2 linked regions of the Formosa agariphila KMM 3901 genome follow. The protein of the gene in region 2 interacts with the protein of the main gene of each other region in a pairwise test. Links are inferred from orthologs where the notes say so. Each region holds a gene or a part of one and is shown on either strand. Other genes may lie near its edges.

The links.
Region 1: the proteins of sucD (region 2) and sucC interact in binary tests that used the Escherichia coli proteins (3 or more experiments, as listed by UniProt). The link is inferred for Formosa agariphila KMM 3901 from one-to-one orthologs.

What each region holds. Positions count from the first base shown.
Region 1 is NZ_HG315671.1:864,597-873,475, reverse strand. The notes cover bases 3,401-6,197. They hold sucC (ADP-forming succinate--CoA ligase subunit beta), read right to left. Parts: upstream 5,496-6,197; coding sequence 4,305-5,495; downstream 3,401-4,304. Other genes in these bases: lysA (diaminopimelate decarboxylase), read left to right, coding at 5,675-6,197; BN863_RS03775 (DUF1456 family protein), read left to right, coding at 3,919-4,266; BN863_RS03780 (hypothetical protein), read right to left, coding at 3,401-3,553. In the rest of the region: BN863_RS03790 (T9SS type B sorting domain-containing protein), read left to right, coding at 1-1,093; excinuclease ABC subunit UvrB, read left to right, coding at 1,148-3,151; more of BN863_RS03780, read right to left, coding at 3,152-3,400; more of lysA, read left to right, coding at 6,198-6,880; nadB (L-aspartate oxidase), read right to left, coding at 7,009-8,589; quinolinate synthase NadA, read right to left, coding at 8,592-8,879. UniProt on the Escherichia coli protein: Succinyl-CoA synthetase functions in the citric acid cycle (TCA), coupling the hydrolysis of succinyl-CoA to the synthesis of either ATP or GTP and thus represents the only step of substrate-level phosphorylation in the TCA.
Region 2 is NZ_HG315671.1:1,723,605-1,732,608, forward strand. The notes cover bases 2,933-5,854. They hold sucD (succinate--CoA ligase subunit alpha), read left to right. Parts: upstream 2,933-3,913; coding sequence 3,914-4,795; downstream 4,796-5,854. Other genes in these bases: BN863_RS07390 (UDP-3-O-(3-hydroxymyristoyl)glucosamine N-acyltransferase), read left to right, coding at 2,933-3,799; fabG (3-oxoacyl-[acyl-carrier-protein] reductase), read left to right, coding at 5,009-5,755; BN863_RS07405 (hypothetical protein), read left to right, coding at 5,759-5,854. Outside these bases: lpxD (UDP-3-O-(3-hydroxymyristoyl)glucosamine N-acyltransferase), read left to right, coding at 1-77; BN863_RS07375 (bifunctional UDP-3-O-[3-hydroxymyristoyl] N-acetylglucosamine deacetylase/3-hydroxyacyl-ACP dehydratase), read left to right, coding at 77-1,483; lpxA (acyl-ACP--UDP-N-acetylglucosamine O-acyltransferase), read left to right, coding at 1,494-2,279; efp (elongation factor P), read left to right, coding at 2,289-2,855; more of BN863_RS07390, read left to right, coding at 2,861-2,932; more of BN863_RS07405, read left to right, coding at 5,855-7,786; BN863_RS07410 (prohibitin family protein), read left to right, coding at 7,797-8,612; hisG (ATP phosphoribosyltransferase), read left to right, coding at 8,860-9,004. UniProt on the Escherichia coli protein: Succinyl-CoA synthetase functions in the citric acid cycle (TCA), coupling the hydrolysis of succinyl-CoA to the synthesis of either ATP or GTP and thus represents the only step of substrate-level phosphorylation in the TCA.

The sequences.
Region 1 (8,879 bases), 860 kb from region 2 along the record:
AATAAATGACATTCCAGATTTCACAAAAGCAACTATTGCACCCTCTTGTGCTACAGATTACATCGGGGATAATATACTATTTGATTTATCGGAATCTATATTAGATATTAATGTAAAAACGGGTTATAAATATCCTATCATTTATTATTTCGAAGATGAAAATGATGCGAACACATTAAATCTTTCAAATCAAATTACGAATTCATTAGAGACTGATCAAACTTACATAAAACCCATTACTATTAATACTATTTATGTAGTCGCCCAAGATCCAGATAACGATTGTTACGAAATACAACCCTTAGAACTTCTTGTAAATTATCCACCACCTACAAAAGACATCTCAGAATTTCAATTCTGCGAGGATGGTACAGGTATTCTAGACTTAAGTGTAATAGATAACCAATTGGTATACGATTTAAATGCCAGTACAATTACATATCATAAAACCTCTGCAGATGCTTATGCAGGAAGTAATCCATTAAAAAATATTTACGATTATGTCACTAATGGTTTAAACGTTTTTCCCAGAGTGCAAGATAATATCAACGGTTGTTTTATTGTAAAGCCCATAACATTAATTCCAAATCCTAATGCAGTTGCATTAAATGTTACGGCTACGGCTACATTTTTTCAAAATTCAAACACAATCACGGTTACAGCTAGCGGTGGAGCAGGTAATTATTGGTACAGTTTAGATAATGGTCAATTTCAAACCTCTAATATTTTCGAAAATGCAACTATTGGTGAGCGCGCAATTTCGGTTAAAGATGAAAGTGGTTGTGGCGAAGGTTATACAACTGTCGTGGTTATCGATATTCCTAAGTTCTTCACACCAAACCAAGATGGCTTCCACGACACCTGGCACATTATCGGGATTGAATCTTTAGATCAAGTAGAAATTAAAATTTTCGACCGGTATGGTAAATTACTTAAAATACTAAATAGAAATAACAACCCAACTTTTGAAACCGGCTGGGATGGCACTTATAACGGTGCGCCCATGCCAACCAACGACTATTGGTATACAGCCAGTATAAACCATAATGGAAGATATTTTAAACGCAAGGGACACTTCACTTTAAAACGATAACAAAACAGCGCGTTACTTTTATTTTTCTCCATTCAAAATGTTTAAATTTGTGATATGCGATTTAAAATAAAATCAGAATTCGAGCCTACCGGAGATCAGCCTACAGCGATTAAAAAATTAACGCAAGGGATTAACTCCGATGAAAAATTTCAAACATTATTAGGAGTTACTGGTTCAGGAAAAACCTTTACTGTTGCTAATGTTATTCAGGAAGTACAACGCCCTACCCTAGTTTTAGCTCATAATAAAACATTGGCTGCGCAACTGTATTCAGAATTTAAGCAATTTTTTCCAGATAATGCTGTAGAGTACTTTGTGTCTTACTACGATTATTATCAGCCGGAAGCTTACATTCCTGTTTCTGGAACCTATATAGAAAAGGATTTATCTATAAACGAAGAAATTGAAAAACTACGATTAAGCACCACCTCATCTTTACTTTCTGGTCGTCGCGATGTATTAGTGGTTGCTTCGGTATCTTGTTTATACGGAATTGGAAACCCTGTAGAATTCCAGAAAAATGTAATTACTTTAGAGCGTGATCAAGTTATTTCTAGAACTAAATTATTGCACAGCTTAGTACAGAGTTTATATTCGAGAACAGAAGCCGAATTTAATCATGGAAGTTTCAGAATTAAAGGAGATACTGTAGATATTTTTCCAAGTTATGCTGATGATGCTTATAGAATTCACTTTTTCGGAGATGAAATTGAAGAAATTGAAGTGTTCGATGTGCAAACCAACGAAGTCATAGAAAAGTACGACCGTCTAACCATCTATCCCGCAAACATGTTTGTAACGTCTCCAGATGTCCTACAAAATGCGATTAAAGATATTCAGGATGATTTGGTAAAACAACACGATTATTTTAAAGATATTGGAAAACATTTAGAAGCAAAACGATTAAAAGAACGTACCGAATTCGATTTAGAAATGATTCGAGAACTAGGTTACTGTTCTGGTATCGAAAATTATTCAAGATATTTAGACGGCCGCCAACCGGGTACGCGCCCCTTCTGTTTGTTAGACTATTTCCCAGATGATTTTTTAATGGTAGTTGACGAAAGTCACGTCACGATTTCACAAGTTCATGCCATGTATGGTGGCGATAGAAGCAGAAAAGAAAACTTAGTAGATTACGGTTTTAGATTGCCAGCAGCAATGGATAACAGACCGCTTAAATTTGAAGAGTTTGAAGCACTTCAAAACCAAGTTATTTATGTAAGTGCGACGCCTGCAGATTATGAATTAGAAAAAAGTGACGGAGTTTATGTGGAACAAGTTATTCGCCCTACTGGACTTTTAGATCCTATAATTGAAGTTCGACCAAGTTTAAATCAGATTGATGATTTAATAGAAGAAATTCAACTTCGTATAGAACAAGATGAGCGGACTTTAGTAACGACGCTTACAAAGCGTATGGCAGAAGAATTAACGAAATACTTAGATCGCATTCAAATCCGTTGCCGATATATACATAGTGATGTGGACACCTTAGAGCGTGTAGAAATCATGCAAGATTTACGTAAAGGATTGTTCGATGTATTAGTGGGTGTAAACTTACTTCGTGAAGGATTAGATTTACCAGAAGTATCTCTAGTTGCCATTTTAGATGCAGATAAAGAAGGCTTTTTACGTTCGGCACGATCTTTAACACAAACGGTAGGTCGAGCAGCACGGAACCTAAATGGTAAGGCTATAATGTATGCAGATAAGATTACCAAAAGTATGCAGAAAACTATAGACGAAACCGAATACAGACGTGAGAAACAAATTAATTATAACACAGCTAATAATATGGTACCAAGAGCACTAAACAAAAGTTTAGACAGTGCCTTAGCTAAAAATTCTGTGAGTACTTACAGTTACGAGTTGGAGGCATTAAAAGCAGCAGAACCTGAAAGTGAGTATTTAACGAAACCTCAATTAGAACAAAATATTAGAGACAGAAGAAAATTAATGGAAGTAGCAGCCAAAGATTTAGACTTTATGCAAGCGGCTAAATTTCGCGATGAAATTAAACATTATCAAGACAAGCTTGAAAAATTAAAACACTAATTAATTATACTGAACTTTAAAAATATCGATTAATACCTCTGGCGGTACACATTTATTAGGAAACCCATCCATTAAATAAAGTACTCTGTTAATAGACTCATGACTTAAGCCCATTGTTAATCCGAAGTTATAAAGTTTTACAAGTTCCTTTTTGGTACGCTCGTTTTCTAAGTTCATTAATAATACTAAGCGGTGAAACTGAATAATCCGTTCGCTATAAGACTCGACATTCTTATAAGCGATTGGATGCTTCATAAGATATTCGAAATCTGACCTACAAATGTCTAGTTGTTGAGACACCCCAAGCAGAAACTTATATTTCTTACATTTAACTTCCGTATCTGTTTTAGCAAAAGCTATCATTTCGGAAAGCAGACTCAGTTTTTCAACGCGATTTATCATGTTAAGACACCCTTAATATTTATAACATAAAGTTAATTATAATAGATATTTTATAATCGTAGATAAAATGTAACTTGTCGAAAATATAAAAAACTTTAATCGACTAAACCTTACAGAAAAACGGAAATAGTATATTTAAAAGTTACTTTTACAGTGGTTTTTAGATTAAAATCGAACGTTTATAAACGAAAAAACAAATTCGTAATCGCTTAATTGACAGTAATTTAAACCAATTAATAATTACTAAAAATTTTATTTTTTTTATCCGTTTAAAACAATTTTATAACAAACTTCTAGTAAAGCAGATGTTTTCGAAATTTTAAAATATTTTTACAAAAAAATCCAAACAAGAAAAAAACAGCAATATGACTAATAATGATGTTCTTAAAAAGTTACGTGTTGCTCTTAAATTAAGAGACGACGATATCGTAAAGATTCTAGAATTAGTAGATTTTAGAATTAGTAAAAGTGAATTAGGTGCATTTTTCAGAAAGGAAGATCATCCAAAATACATGGAGTGTGGTGACCAAATTTTAAGAAATTTCTTAAACGGATTAGTTATTCATATGCGTGGGCCATTACCAAAGAAAATTGCCTCTAAAACTAAAGTAGCAGATAAATCTTCAGAAAAAAAGGTCTCGACAAAGAAACCTGATTATAAAAAATCGGAATCAATTAAACCAAAGTCAAATAAAAAAGCGTCTAACAAATAAGTTAGACGCTTTTTTTATAATGTATTCAGTGTTTTAGACTATGCTAAAACTTCTTGTACTTTATCTGCAGCTTCTTGGAATTGAGTAGCACTCATTACATCTAATCCAGAATTATCAATTAATTCTTTAGCAACATCTGCATTGGTACCTTGTAAACGTACAATAATTGGCACGTTAATGTTACCCATGTTTTTGTATGCATCTATTACTCCTTGTGCAACTCTGTCACAACGTACAATACCACCAAAAATGTTGATAAGGATTGCTTTTACGTTAGGGTCTTTTAAAATAATTTTAAAAGCAGCCTCTACACGAGCAGCATCAGCAGTACCTCCAACATCTAAAAAGTTAGCTGGTTCTCCACCTGCTTGCTTAATTAAATCCATAGTCGCCATAGCTAAACCAGCTCCGTTAACCATACAACCCACGTTTCCGTCTAGGTCTACATAGTTTAAACCAAGTTTACCAGCTTCTACTTCAATTGCACTTTCTTCACGTATATCACGTAAATCAAGATAGTTTTTATGTCTGTATAATGCATTGTCATCTATAGTAACTTTAGCATCTACAGCAAGAATTTTATTATCGCTAGTTTTTAAAACTGGGTTAATTTCAAATAAAGAAGAATCAGATTGTACGTAAGCTGTATACAGATTAGTAACAAACTTTGTCATTTCTTTAAAAGCATTTCCAGATAACCCTAAGTTAAACGCAACGCGTCTTGCTTGGAAAGGTAAAATACCTACAGCAGGGTCTATTTCTTCAGTAAAAATTAAATGCGGAGTTTCTTCAGCAACAGTTTCAATATCCATTCCACCTTCAGTAGAATACATAATCATATTGCGACCAGTAGAACGATTTAATAAAACAGATACGTAAAATTCTTCTGTTTCAGATTCTCCAGGGTAGTATACATCTTCAGCAACTAATACTTGGTGTACTCTTTTACCTTCTGCAGAAGTTTGTGGTGTTACTAGGTCCATCCCTATAATCTCACCAGAAATTTTCTCTACCTCTTGTAAATTCTTGGCTAATTTTACTCCGCCTCCTTTACCACGTCCACCTGCGTGAACTTGGGCTTTAACAACGTACCAGCTTGTTCCTGTTTCCGAAGTTAATTGTTTTGCAGCTACAACAGCATCTTGAGCACTTTTTGCTACGATACCGCGTTGTATACGTACGCCAAAACTATTTAAAATTTCTTTTCCTTGATATTCGTGTAAGTTCATTGGTATTTTAATTTATTGCCTCACAAATGTAAACAACCCTTAGGTTTTAACCAATATTTTTTACCATCTAATATTAGATATTATTAATTCTCTATTCTTTTCTTTATTTTTTTGACAAATAATAGGTATTAAACTGACAAAAACTTTATAGATTTGCGGCGAATTTAATTTATCATAAAATGAATAATAACACTTTATTAAAAATTGCAAACGACTTTGGAAGTCCGGTGTATGTGTACGACTCTGAAAAAATAGTGTCTCAGTATAAACGTTTAACATCTGCATTTAATAAGGTGAAACAGCTAAAAGTGAACTATGCCGTAAAAGCGTTATCTAATATTTCGATTTTGAAATTAATGAAAAACCTTGGTGCCGGATTAGATACTGTGTCTATTCAAGAAGTTCAATTGGGATTAAAAGCTGGGTTTTCTGCCGAACAAATTATCTTTACTCCAAATGGTGTGTCTTTAGAAGAAATAGAAGAGGCTTCTAAATTAGGCGTACAAATTAATATAGACAACTTATCTATTTTAGAGCAATTCGGTACAAAACATCCTAAAGTTCCTGTTTGTATTCGTATTAATCCGCATGTTATGGCTGGAGGAAATGCTAATATCTCTGTAGGACACATCGATTCTAAATTTGGAATCTCTGTACATCAAATTCCACATATTTTAAGAATTGTAGAAAATACAGGCATGCATATTAACGGAATACACATGCATACAGGTAGTGATATTTTAGATATCGATGTCTTTTTATATGCTAGTGAAATTTTATTCGATACAGCTAAACATTTTAAAGACTTAGACTTTTTAGATTTCGGTTCTGGTTTTAAAGTACCTTATTCTAAAGGGGATATTGAAACAAACATTGAAGAATTCGGAACTAAACTAACAAAGCGTTTTAACGAATTTTGTAAAGAATACGGAAAAGAATTAACCTTAGGTTTCGAGCCAGGAAAATTTTTAGTAAGTGAATCTGGAGTATTTTTAGCAAAAGTAAATGCTGTAAAGCAAACTACTTCTACTGTATTTGCGCAAATAGACTCTGGTTTTAACCATTTAATCCGTCCGATGCTTTACGGATCACAACACGTTATTACTAACATTTCTAACCCAAAAGGTCGCGAACGTTTTTACTCTGTTGTAGGTTATATTTGTGAAACAGACACTTTTGCAAACAACCGTAGAATTAATGAAATTACAGAAGGAGATATCCTTGGATTCCAAAATGCTGGTGCCTATTGTTATTCTATGGCTTCTAACTATAATTCACGTTTTCGTCCTGCCGAAGTACTTTGGCATAAAGACAAAGCCTTATTAATTAGAGAAAGAGAAACTTTCGAGGACATTATAAAAAATCAAATCGAAGTCACTTTATAAATTAGAAAGCGTTAACTTGTATAGTTAACGCTTTTTTTATAACCTGATTTAAATAGAATATCCTGCTAAAACAACTAAGTAAAACCTAGTACATTTTAGCAGGATATTTTTTTGAAAATTTTTATTGTTTATTCCGCTTCAATTAAATCGGAATTGTAAAAACCTCCCATATTTGTTTTTCGTTTTGCAGATTGCTCTACAATTAAATTTGCAATTGAATTTAAATTACGCAGTTCGCAAATCTGAACAGATAATTTAGACCCCACATACAAATCTTGTGTAGAATCTTCTACATAACGTAAATGTTTAGAAGCTTCTTTTAGCTTACTGTTTGTTCTGACTATGGCCACTAAATCGGACATAATATGCTGAATCGTATTTCTGTAATGCGTAATTAGAATTAGTTCTTTTGGTGTAGATGTTCCATCATCGTTCCAATCTGGAGCATTAACATTAACAGGCTTAACAAGATCAACATGTTCTATAATATGGTCGGCAATGTGGTTGGCATACACCAACGCTTCTAACAAAGAGTTCGAAGCCAAACGATTTGCACCATGTAAACCGGTACTCGTACATTCACCTGCGGCATATAAATCCTCTATAGTAGTTTCACCTTTAGTGTTTACCTCAACTCCTCCACATGCGTAATGGCAAGCAGGGACAACAGGAATCATATGTTTTCTAATATCTATTCCTATACCTAAGCATTTCTCGTTAATATTAGGAAAATGTTTAATAAAGGCATCATAATCCAGGTGCGTACAATCTAAATACACATGACGCTCACCTGTGGTATGAATTTCGTTATCTATGGCTCTTGCAACAATATCGCGCGGTGCTAATTCGGCACGCTCATCAATATCAAGCATAAAGCGTTCTCCTTTTTTATTTTTCAAATAAGCTCCAAATCCACGAACAGCTTCCGAAATTAAAAACGAAGGACTTTGTTCTGGCTCGAATAAAGCAGTAGGATGAAATTGTACAAACTCCATATCTTTTATTCTTGCTAAAGCACGGTATGCCATAGCAATTCCATCGCCTGTAGCGATTAACGGATTGGTTGTAGAAGCATACACCTGACCAATTCCTCCTGCACATAAAATAGTTTTATTCGCAATATAAGGTTCAATAGCATTGGTTTTTTGGTTCATTATATATGCACCATAACACCTAATATTATGTCCTTCTTCAAACTCTGAATCTTTTAACTGGTGATCTGTAATTAAATCGATGGCGAAATGATACGGTAAAACTTTTATATTTTCTAAACTAGCCACCTGATCTAAAAGTGTGCGCTCAATTTCTAAACCCGTAATGTCTTTATGATGAATAATACGATTTGCCGAATGTCCGCCTTCTTTTCCTAAGTCGAATTCTCCACCTACACCATAATCGAAATCGGCTCCCCAAGACATTAATTGCCTCATACAATCTGGTGCTTCTTCAATAACCATTTTTACAACTTCAGGATCGTTATGATACTCTCCTGCAATCATGGTATCTTTTATATGGTCTTCAAAAGAATCCAATTTATCCCAAACTACAGCAATACCACCTTGAGCATATTTGGTATTCGATTCACTTTTATTGGCTTTAGTAACAACTAAAATTTCTTTATTAGGCAAAGATTTAGCCAAACGAATGGCTGTTGTAAGACCAGCTACTCCCGATCCTAATATTAAGTAATCTGTATTATGTTGACTCATTCTTATTTTGAAGAAATTTCTAGCATACGCTGTATAGGAATTAATGCTTGTTTTTGAATAGCTTCGTCTACATGAATTTCTGGTAATTCATGCTTTATACACATGTATAATTTTTGAAGTGTATTCATTTTCATATAAGCACATTCGCTACACGCACACGTATTATTTTCCTTTGCTGGTGCCGGAATTAAAATTTTATTAGGGACTTCTTTTTGCATTTCATGTAAAATACCTGCTTCCGTAGCCACAATAAACTCGTTTGCTGGACTGGTTTTCACATAATTAATAAG
Region 2 (9,004 bases):
ATTGGAGTAAATCTTATGTTCACTTTAAGAATTTACCGAAAATAGTTAAAAAATTAAACGAAATAGAAAATAAATAATGGCAATAGTTACTACAGAAATCAAACAAAAAACCATTAAAAACAGTGTGTCTTTAAATGGTGTTGGATTACATACAGGTAATAATGTTTCTCTAACCTTTAAATCGGCTCCAGAAAATTTTGGATTTGCTTTTAAACGAATGGATTTAGAAGGAACGCCAGTAATAGAAGCAGATGCTACTTATGTTACAAATACAGAACGTGGAACATGCTTAGAGAAAAATGGTGTCATTATTCAAACATGCGAGCATGTGTTAGCGGCTTTAATAGGTTTAGATATTGATAATGTTTTAATAGAATTAAGTGCTGCTGAACCTCCAATTATGGATGGGTCTTCTAAATTTTTTGTAGAAGCTTTAGAAAACGCAGAAATATTAGAACAAGAAGCTTTTAGAGAAGAGTATGTAGTAACCGATGTAATTTCTTTTGTAAACGAAGATACAGGAAGCGAAATACTTTTAATGCCAGCTAAAGAATACCAAATTACTACTATGGTAGATTTTGGAACTAAAGTATTAGGTACTCAAAATGCAACTTTAAATCAAATTTCAGATTTCAAAAAAACCATTTCAGATTCTAGAACGTTTAGTTTTTTACATGAAATTGAAATGCTTTTAGAGCATGGGTTAATAAAAGGAGGCGATTTAAATAATGCCATAGTTTATGTAGATAAAGAATTATCTCCAGCAACGATGGAAAAATTAAAAGTTGCTTTTAAGAAAGATTCAATTGCGGTTAAACCTAACGGAATTTTAGATAATTTAACTTTACATCACCCTAATGAAGCAGCAAGACATAAATTGTTAGATGTTATAGGTGATTTAGCTTTAATAGGGACACGTATTAGAGGTAAGGTAATAGCAAATAAACCTGGACATTTTGTAAACACTCAGTTTGCAAAGAAGATGTCTAAAATTATAAAAAACGAAAGACGTAATAATGTTCCTTACGTAGATTTATCTCAGGAGCCATTAATGGATGTTAATCAAATTATGGATATGTTGCCTCACAGACAACCATTCCTATTGATTGACAAAATTTTTGAACTTTCAGAAACTGGGGTTATCGGTATGAAAAACGTAACGATGAACGAACCGTTTTTTGCAGGTCATTTTCCAGGAGCTCCAGTAATGCCTGGTGTTTTAATTGTTGAAGCAATGGCACAAACAGGTGGAATAATGGTATTAAGTACCGTTCCTGATCCAGAAAATTACCTTACATTTTTTATGAAAATTGATAAAGTGAAATTCAAACAAAAGGTTGTTCCAGGAGATACTTTAATTTTTAAATGTGACCTAATTACTCCAATTAGAAGAGGAATATGCCATATGCAAGGTTACGCTTATGCCAATGGAAAACTATGTGCAGAAGCAGAATTAATGGCTCAAATTTCAAAAGTAAAATAAAAAGCAACACATGAATCAACCTTTAGCTTACGTGCATCCCGGAGCGAAAATTGCAAAAAATGTAGTTATCGATCCGTTTACAACGATACATAATAATGTCGTAATAGGAGAAGGAACTTGGATTGGAAGTAATGTTACCATTATGGAAGGTGCTCGTATTGGAAAAAATTGTAACATTTTTCCAGGAGCAGTTATTTCTGGAGTCCCACAAGATCTTAAATATAACGACGAAGACACTTTAACGGTTATTGGTAACAATGTTACTATTCGTGAATGTGTAACCATTAATAGAGGGACTACAGATCGTATGAAAACTGTTATTGGCGATAATTGTTTAATTATGGCGTATTGCCATATCGCTCACGATTGTATAGTTGGAAAAAATTGTATTTTTTCTAATAACAGTACTTTAGCAGGACATATAACGCTTGGAGATTATGTGGTTTTAGCAGGAATGACGGCTGTACATCAATTTTGTTCTGTAGGAAACCATGCTTTTGTAACCGGCGGATCTTTAGTAAGAAAAGATGTGCCACCATTTGTAAAAGCTGCTCGTGAACCGTTATCTTATGTAGGGATTAATTCAGTAGGATTAAGACGTAGAGGATTTACTACAGAAAAAATTAGAGAAGTACAGGATATTTATCGTGTTTTATATCAGAAAAATTACAACAACACCCAAGCGGTAGAAATTATTGAAGCGGAGTGGGAAGCTACTCCAGAACGTGATGAAATCCTTCAATTTATAAGAGATTCACAACGCGGAATAATGAAAGGATATTTCAAATCAAACTAAAAAAATAGAATGGCAACAACATCAGATATTAGAAACGGATTATGCATAAGATATAATCATGATATTTTTAAAGTAATTGAATTTTTACACGTAAAACCTGGTAAAGGTCCTGCGTTTGTAAGAACAAAATTAAAGAGTGTAACAACAGGTAAAGTTATAGATAATACGTTTTCTGCAGGACACAAATTAGAAGATGTACGTGTAGAAACACATAAATTTCAATATTTATACCCAGAAGGTGATTTATATCACTTTATGAATGTTGAAGATTACACGCAAATTATGTTAAATGTAAATGCTTTAGATACTCCAGATTTATTAAAAGAAGGCGAAGTAGTTACTATTTTAATTAACTCTGAAGACGGTATGCCGCTTTCAGTAGATATGCCTGCTAGTGTTATTTTAGAAGTTACTGCAACAGAACCAGGAATTAAAGGAAACACTGCAACTAACGCAACTAAACCTGCAACAGTAGAAACTGGAGCTACAATTAATGTACCTTTATTTATTAATGAAGGCGATAAAATTAAAGTAGAAACAGATAAAGGAACGTACAAAGAAAGAGTTAAAGAATAATTCTTGTGAAGTTTCCTAATCCATATACATTAAAACAAATTGCAACCATTATTGGTTGTGAATTTGTTGGACATGATGAATTCCCTGTGCTTGGTATGAATGAAATTCATGTTGTAGAAGCAGGCGATATTGTATTTGTAGATCATCCGAAGTATTATAACAAGGCATTACAATCGGCAGCAACAATTGTTTTAATTAACAAAGAAGTTGAGTGTCCAGAAGGTAAGGCTTTATTAATTTCTGATGATCCTTTTAGAGACTTCAATAAATTGACTGAGTTTTTTAAACCATTCCAAAGCGCAAACCAAAGTGTTTCAGATTCAGTTCAAGTTGGTGAAGGCACTATAATTCAGCCTAACTGTTTTATTGGTCATAATGTAACTATTGGAAAAAATAGTATCATTCATTCAAACGTAAGTATTTATGACGATGCTGTTATTGGAGATAATGTTATTGTACACGCTGGAACTATTTTAGGAGCATCTGCTTTTTACTATAAAAATAGACCAGAAGGCTTCGATCAGTTAAAATCTGGTGGTCGCGTCGTTATTCAAGATAATGTGCATATTGGTGCGTTGTGTACAATAGACAAAGGTGTCACTGGAGATACAATAATTGGAGCAGGCTCTAAATTAGATAATCAAATTCAGGTTGGACACGATACTGTAATTGGTAAAAAGTGTTTAATAGCATCTCAAGTTGGAATTGCAGGTTGTGTAGTTATTGAAGATGAAGTAACTATTTGGGGACAAGTAGGTACAGCTAGTGGGATAAGAATAGGTGCCAAAGCTGTAATTATGGGACAAACTGGAGTTACAAAATCTGTAGAAGGTGGGAAAACTTATTTTGGTACACCTGTAGAAGAGTCTAGAAATAAACTCAAGGAATTTGCTATGTTAAGACAACTTCCTAAGATTATTGAAAAGTTAAAAGAGAATCAATAATTATTCAATAAATTGTCATTATTTAGCACTTTAAATAAAGTCTAAAAAAATCTTTAAATATAATTGTTAAAACTTTACATTTGTAAAGCTTTTAATAAAATAAAACAAACAAAAATGAGCGTTTTAGTAAATAAAAATTCGAAAATAATTGTTCAAGGGTTTACAGGAAGTGAAGGTACTTTTCACGCCGAGCAAATGATTGAATACGGAACTAATGTTGTAGGAGGAGTAACTCCAGGTAAAGGTGGTCAAACACATTTAGACAGACCTGTTTTTAACACAGTAAAAGATGCTGTAGAAAAAGCTGGTGCAGATACTACAATTATTTTTGTGCCGCCAGCATTTGCTGCCGATGCTATTATGGAAGCTGCAGATGCAGGTATTAAAGTAATTATTACAATTACAGAAGGAATTCCTGTTGCAGATATGATTAAAGCCGCGGATTATATTAAAGGTAAAGATTGTCGTTTAATTGGACCAAACTGTCCAGGTGTAATTACTCCTGGTGAAGCTAAAGTTGGTATTATGCCAGGTTTTGTATTCAAAAAAGGTCATGTTGGTATTGTATCTAAATCAGGTACTTTAACTTACGAAGCTGCAGACCAAGTTGTAAAACAAGGTTTAGGTATCACGACTGCTATTGGTATTGGTGGAGATCCAATTATTGGGACAACGACTAAAGAAGCTGTAGAACTTTTAATTAACGACCCAGAAACTGAAGCTGTTGTTATGATTGGTGAAATTGGAGGTCAATTAGAAGCAGATGCTGCAAACTGGTATAAAGCTAGTGGAAGTAAAAAACCAGTAGTTGGTTTTATCGCTGGTGAAACTGCTCCTGCTGGTCGTACTATGGGACACGCTGGTGCAATTGTAGGAGGTAGTGATGATACAGCTCAAGCTAAAAAAGCTATTATGGCTGCTTGTGGAATTCACGTTGTAGATTCTCCTGCTGAAATTGGTAAAAAAGTTGCTGAAGTTTTAGCACAATTAGCATAATATAAAACATGTTTAGCTAATTTATTGGCTAGATATAATATATAATACATCTTTTAAAATCCGTTAACTCGATACTGTTAACGGATTTTTTTATGGATATAATTTAATTTATAACAGAAACGCTAGAAAACCTCACAAATATTTGTGAGGTTTTTTTATACTGTCAGATTTTGAATTACTATCTTTGAGGTATTAATTTTTATCTAATTACACATGAAATTATTACAAGGAAAAACAGCAATTATTACAGGTGCAAGCCGCGGAATAGGTAAAGGAATTGCTCAAGTTTTTGCACAACATGGTGCAAATGTCGCATTCACTTATAGTTCTTCTGTAGAAGCTGCAAATGCTTTAGAAGCCGAATTAAATGGTTTAGGAATAAAAGCTAAAGGATACCAAAGTAATGCTGCTGATTTTAATGAAGCTCAAGCTTTAGCAGAAGAAGTTGTAAAAGAATTTGGAAGTATAGATATATTAATAAATAACGCAGGAATTACAAAAGACAACTTGTTAATGCGTATTAGCGAAGCAGATTTCGATCAAGTTATTGAAGTTAACTTGAAATCGGTTTTTAATATGACGAAAGCTGTACAACGTACTATGCTTAAACAACGTAAAGGGTCTATTATTAACATGAGTTCTGTAGTTGGTGTAAAAGGTAATGCTGGTCAGACTAACTATGCGGCGTCTAAAGCTGGAATTATCGGATTTTCAAAGTCTGTTGCTTTAGAATTAGGATCTAGAAATATTAGAAGTAATGTTGTGGCTCCAGGATTTATAGAAACAGAAATGACAGCAAAACTAGATGAAGCTACTGTTAAAGGTTGGAGAGAAGGTATTCCTTTAAAACGTGGTGGTACTCCAGACGATGTTGCTAATGTTTGTGTGTTTTTAGCAAGTGATTTAAGTGCGTATGTTACAGGACAAACGCTTAATGTAGATGGTGGAATGTTAACATAATATATGTCTATAGAAACAGTATTATATATAATTCTTGCTGGAATTGTAGCCCTTTTATTAGCTTTATTTCAGTATAAATATAAAGTGAAAAGCATGTCTAAACAGTACATGCTTTTCGCTTTTTTACGGTTTATTACCATTTTTTCTGTGCTCTTACTTTTAATCAATCCTAAGTTAGATCAACTTCAGTTAACTACAGAAAAACCAAAGCTATTAGTTGTTGTAGATAATTCTAATTCTATTACACAACTTAAACAAGATGCTAATGCTAAAGAAGTTGTTGAAAACATACGCTCACATTCAAATTTAAACAACAAATTTAATATTGAATATTTCACATTAGGTAAAACACTCAGCACTAGCGACACCTTAACTTTTCAAGACAAACAAACAGATATTGCATCGGCTTTAGATGCACTTCAGGATATTTATAAAGACGATGTCGCTCCAACCATTTTAATAAGTGATGGAAACCAAACATTTGGTAGTGATTATGAGTTTACAAATTATAGCAATCCCGTATATCCTATAATTTTGGGTGATACAACCCATTATGTCGACTTAAGCATTAGGCAGCTTAACGTAAATAAATACGCGTATTTAAAGAATAAATTCCCAGTTGAAACGATTCTTGTCTACAACGGGAAAGAGGCTGTAAATACTGTTTTTACAGTAACTAGTGGTGAGCAAACGGTGTATTCTAAAAATATATCTTTCAGTGAAACTCAGAACTCAGAAGTATTAAACTTTACACTACCAGCAAATCATGTTGGCACATCAACATATAAAGCCCATTTAAAACCATTAGACACTGAAAAAAACACAGTTAATAATATAAAAAACTTTGCTGTTGAAGTTATAGACGAGCAAATGAATATTGCTGTAATTTCTACTTTTTATCATCCCGATTTAGGTATGCTTAAGAAAAGTATTGAAAGTAATGAACAACGTTCAGTTACTATTTTAAAGCCTAATGAAATAAAATCTAAATTGAATGATTTTAATTTAGTGATTCTATACCAACCTAATAATCAGTTTAAATTTATTTTCGATGCAATTAAGGCAGAGAATAAAAATGCTTTTATTATTTCAGGAACACATACAGATTGGTTCTTCTTAAATAATCAGTCTAATGTGTATGAACATGATATTACAGCGCAGTCTGAAGTTTATCAAGGTGTCTTTAATACTAATTATTCCATGTTTATTGTAGACGATTTAAACTTCGATATGTTTCCTCCATTAAATTCTAGCTTTGGAGATTTAACCTTTTTTGGTCCTTACGAGACTTTACTTTATAAAAAATATGGAAACTTAACCACCGAACAACCGTTATTAGCCACTTTTGAAATTAATGGTAGGCGAGAGGCGCTGTTGTTAGGCGAGAACATATGGCAATGGCGAGCGCAAAGTTTTTTAAACGAAAAGTCGTTTCATATGTTCGATAATTTTGTAGGAAAGTTAATTCAGTATTTAGCGTCTACTAAACGAAAAACACGTTTGATTCTCGATTTCGAATCGTTTTACGAAGGTGTAAATAATGTGATCATCAAAGCGCAGTTTTTTAATAAGAACTACGAATTTGACGGACGAGAAACACTTCAAATAAAAGTAAAAAATAAAGAAACAGACGAGGAGACGGAATTGCCTTTCGTGCTTAAAAACAACAATTATCAAGTAGATTTAAGTCATTTATCAGCATCTAATTACGACTTTACCGTAAGCGCAATTAACGAAAAGATTTCAAAATCTGGAAGCTTTACAGTTTTAGAATATAATGTAGAGCAACAGTTTTTAAACGCCAATGTTTCTAAGTTAAATGTATTAGCAAATAAAACAAGCGGAACGTCTTATTTTATAGATAGTTACGATTCAGTTTTTAATGAATTAATTTCTAGTAAAAAATATACTAGCATTCAAAAAAGTACAAAGACCACTCAAGGTTTAATTGATTGGAAATATGTGCTAGGAATCATAGTTTTCTGCTTATCTTTAGAGTGGTTTTTAAGAAAATATAACGGATTAACTTAATAAAAATATAATGGATAAATTACCTAAAATTGCATTGCCTATTCTTGTTGCTATCGTAGCAGTAATCATATTAATTTCAAAATCGGCTATCACCATAAACTCAGGGGAAGCTGGAGTATTATATAGAACATTTGATGACGGAGTTGTTACAGATGAACCACCTTTAGGTGAAGGGTTTCATGTTGTTGCGCCTTGGAACAGAGTTTTTATTTACGAAGTGAGACAACAAGAAATTTACGAAAAAATGAATGTGTTATCTTCTAATGGATTAGATATTAAATTAGAAGCTTCAGCGTGGTTTCAACCACAATTCGAAAATTTAGGAAAACTTCACCAAGAAAAAAGTGAAATGTATAAAGAACGTATTTTACTTCCTGCCATTCGTTCGGCAGCAAGAAGTGTAGTGGGACGTTATACACCAGAACAATTATATTCTAGTAAGCGTGATGCAATTCAGCAAGAAATTTTTGATGAAACAAAAAGTATTGTAGCTGATCAATACATTCAATTAAATCAGATATTAGTTAGAGATGTAACATTACCTTCTACAATTAAAGATGCTATCGAGCGTAAATTAAAGCAAGAGCAAGAATCTTTAGAATATGAATTTAGATTAGTTACAGCTCAAAAAGAAGCTCAGAAACAAATTATTGAAGCACAAGGTAAAGCTGATGCAAACAGAATTTTAAGTGAGTCTTTAAATGATAAAATTTTACAAGATAAAGGAATTGAAGCTACAGTTAAATTATCTGAATCTCCAAATTCTAAAGTCATTGTAATTGGTTCAGGTGATAGCGGATTACCGATTATACTTGGAAATCAATAATTAATTAATATTTTTTAGTTTAAAACTTGCATAAGTGTTTTAAATTTTTGAATATTTGTGTATAACAAAAAAAGAACATGAACTTTATTCAATTACATCATCATCATTTTCATACTTGTACTTAGACGAGCTGAAAGTGTATTGAATAATTTTCAAAATAATATATTTTTAAACCCCGTTTGAGTTAATCAGATGGGGTTTTTATTTTTCTCCATATGATGTTACTCAAACCACATTAATCAACAAAATGAGTAAATTAAAAATTGCAGTCCAAAAATCAGGTCGACTTTACGACGAATCTATGCAAATCCTTAAAGACATAGGAATTTCTATAGATAATGGAAGAGATCAATTAAAAGCATCGGCTAAAAATTTCCCTTTAGAGGTGTTTT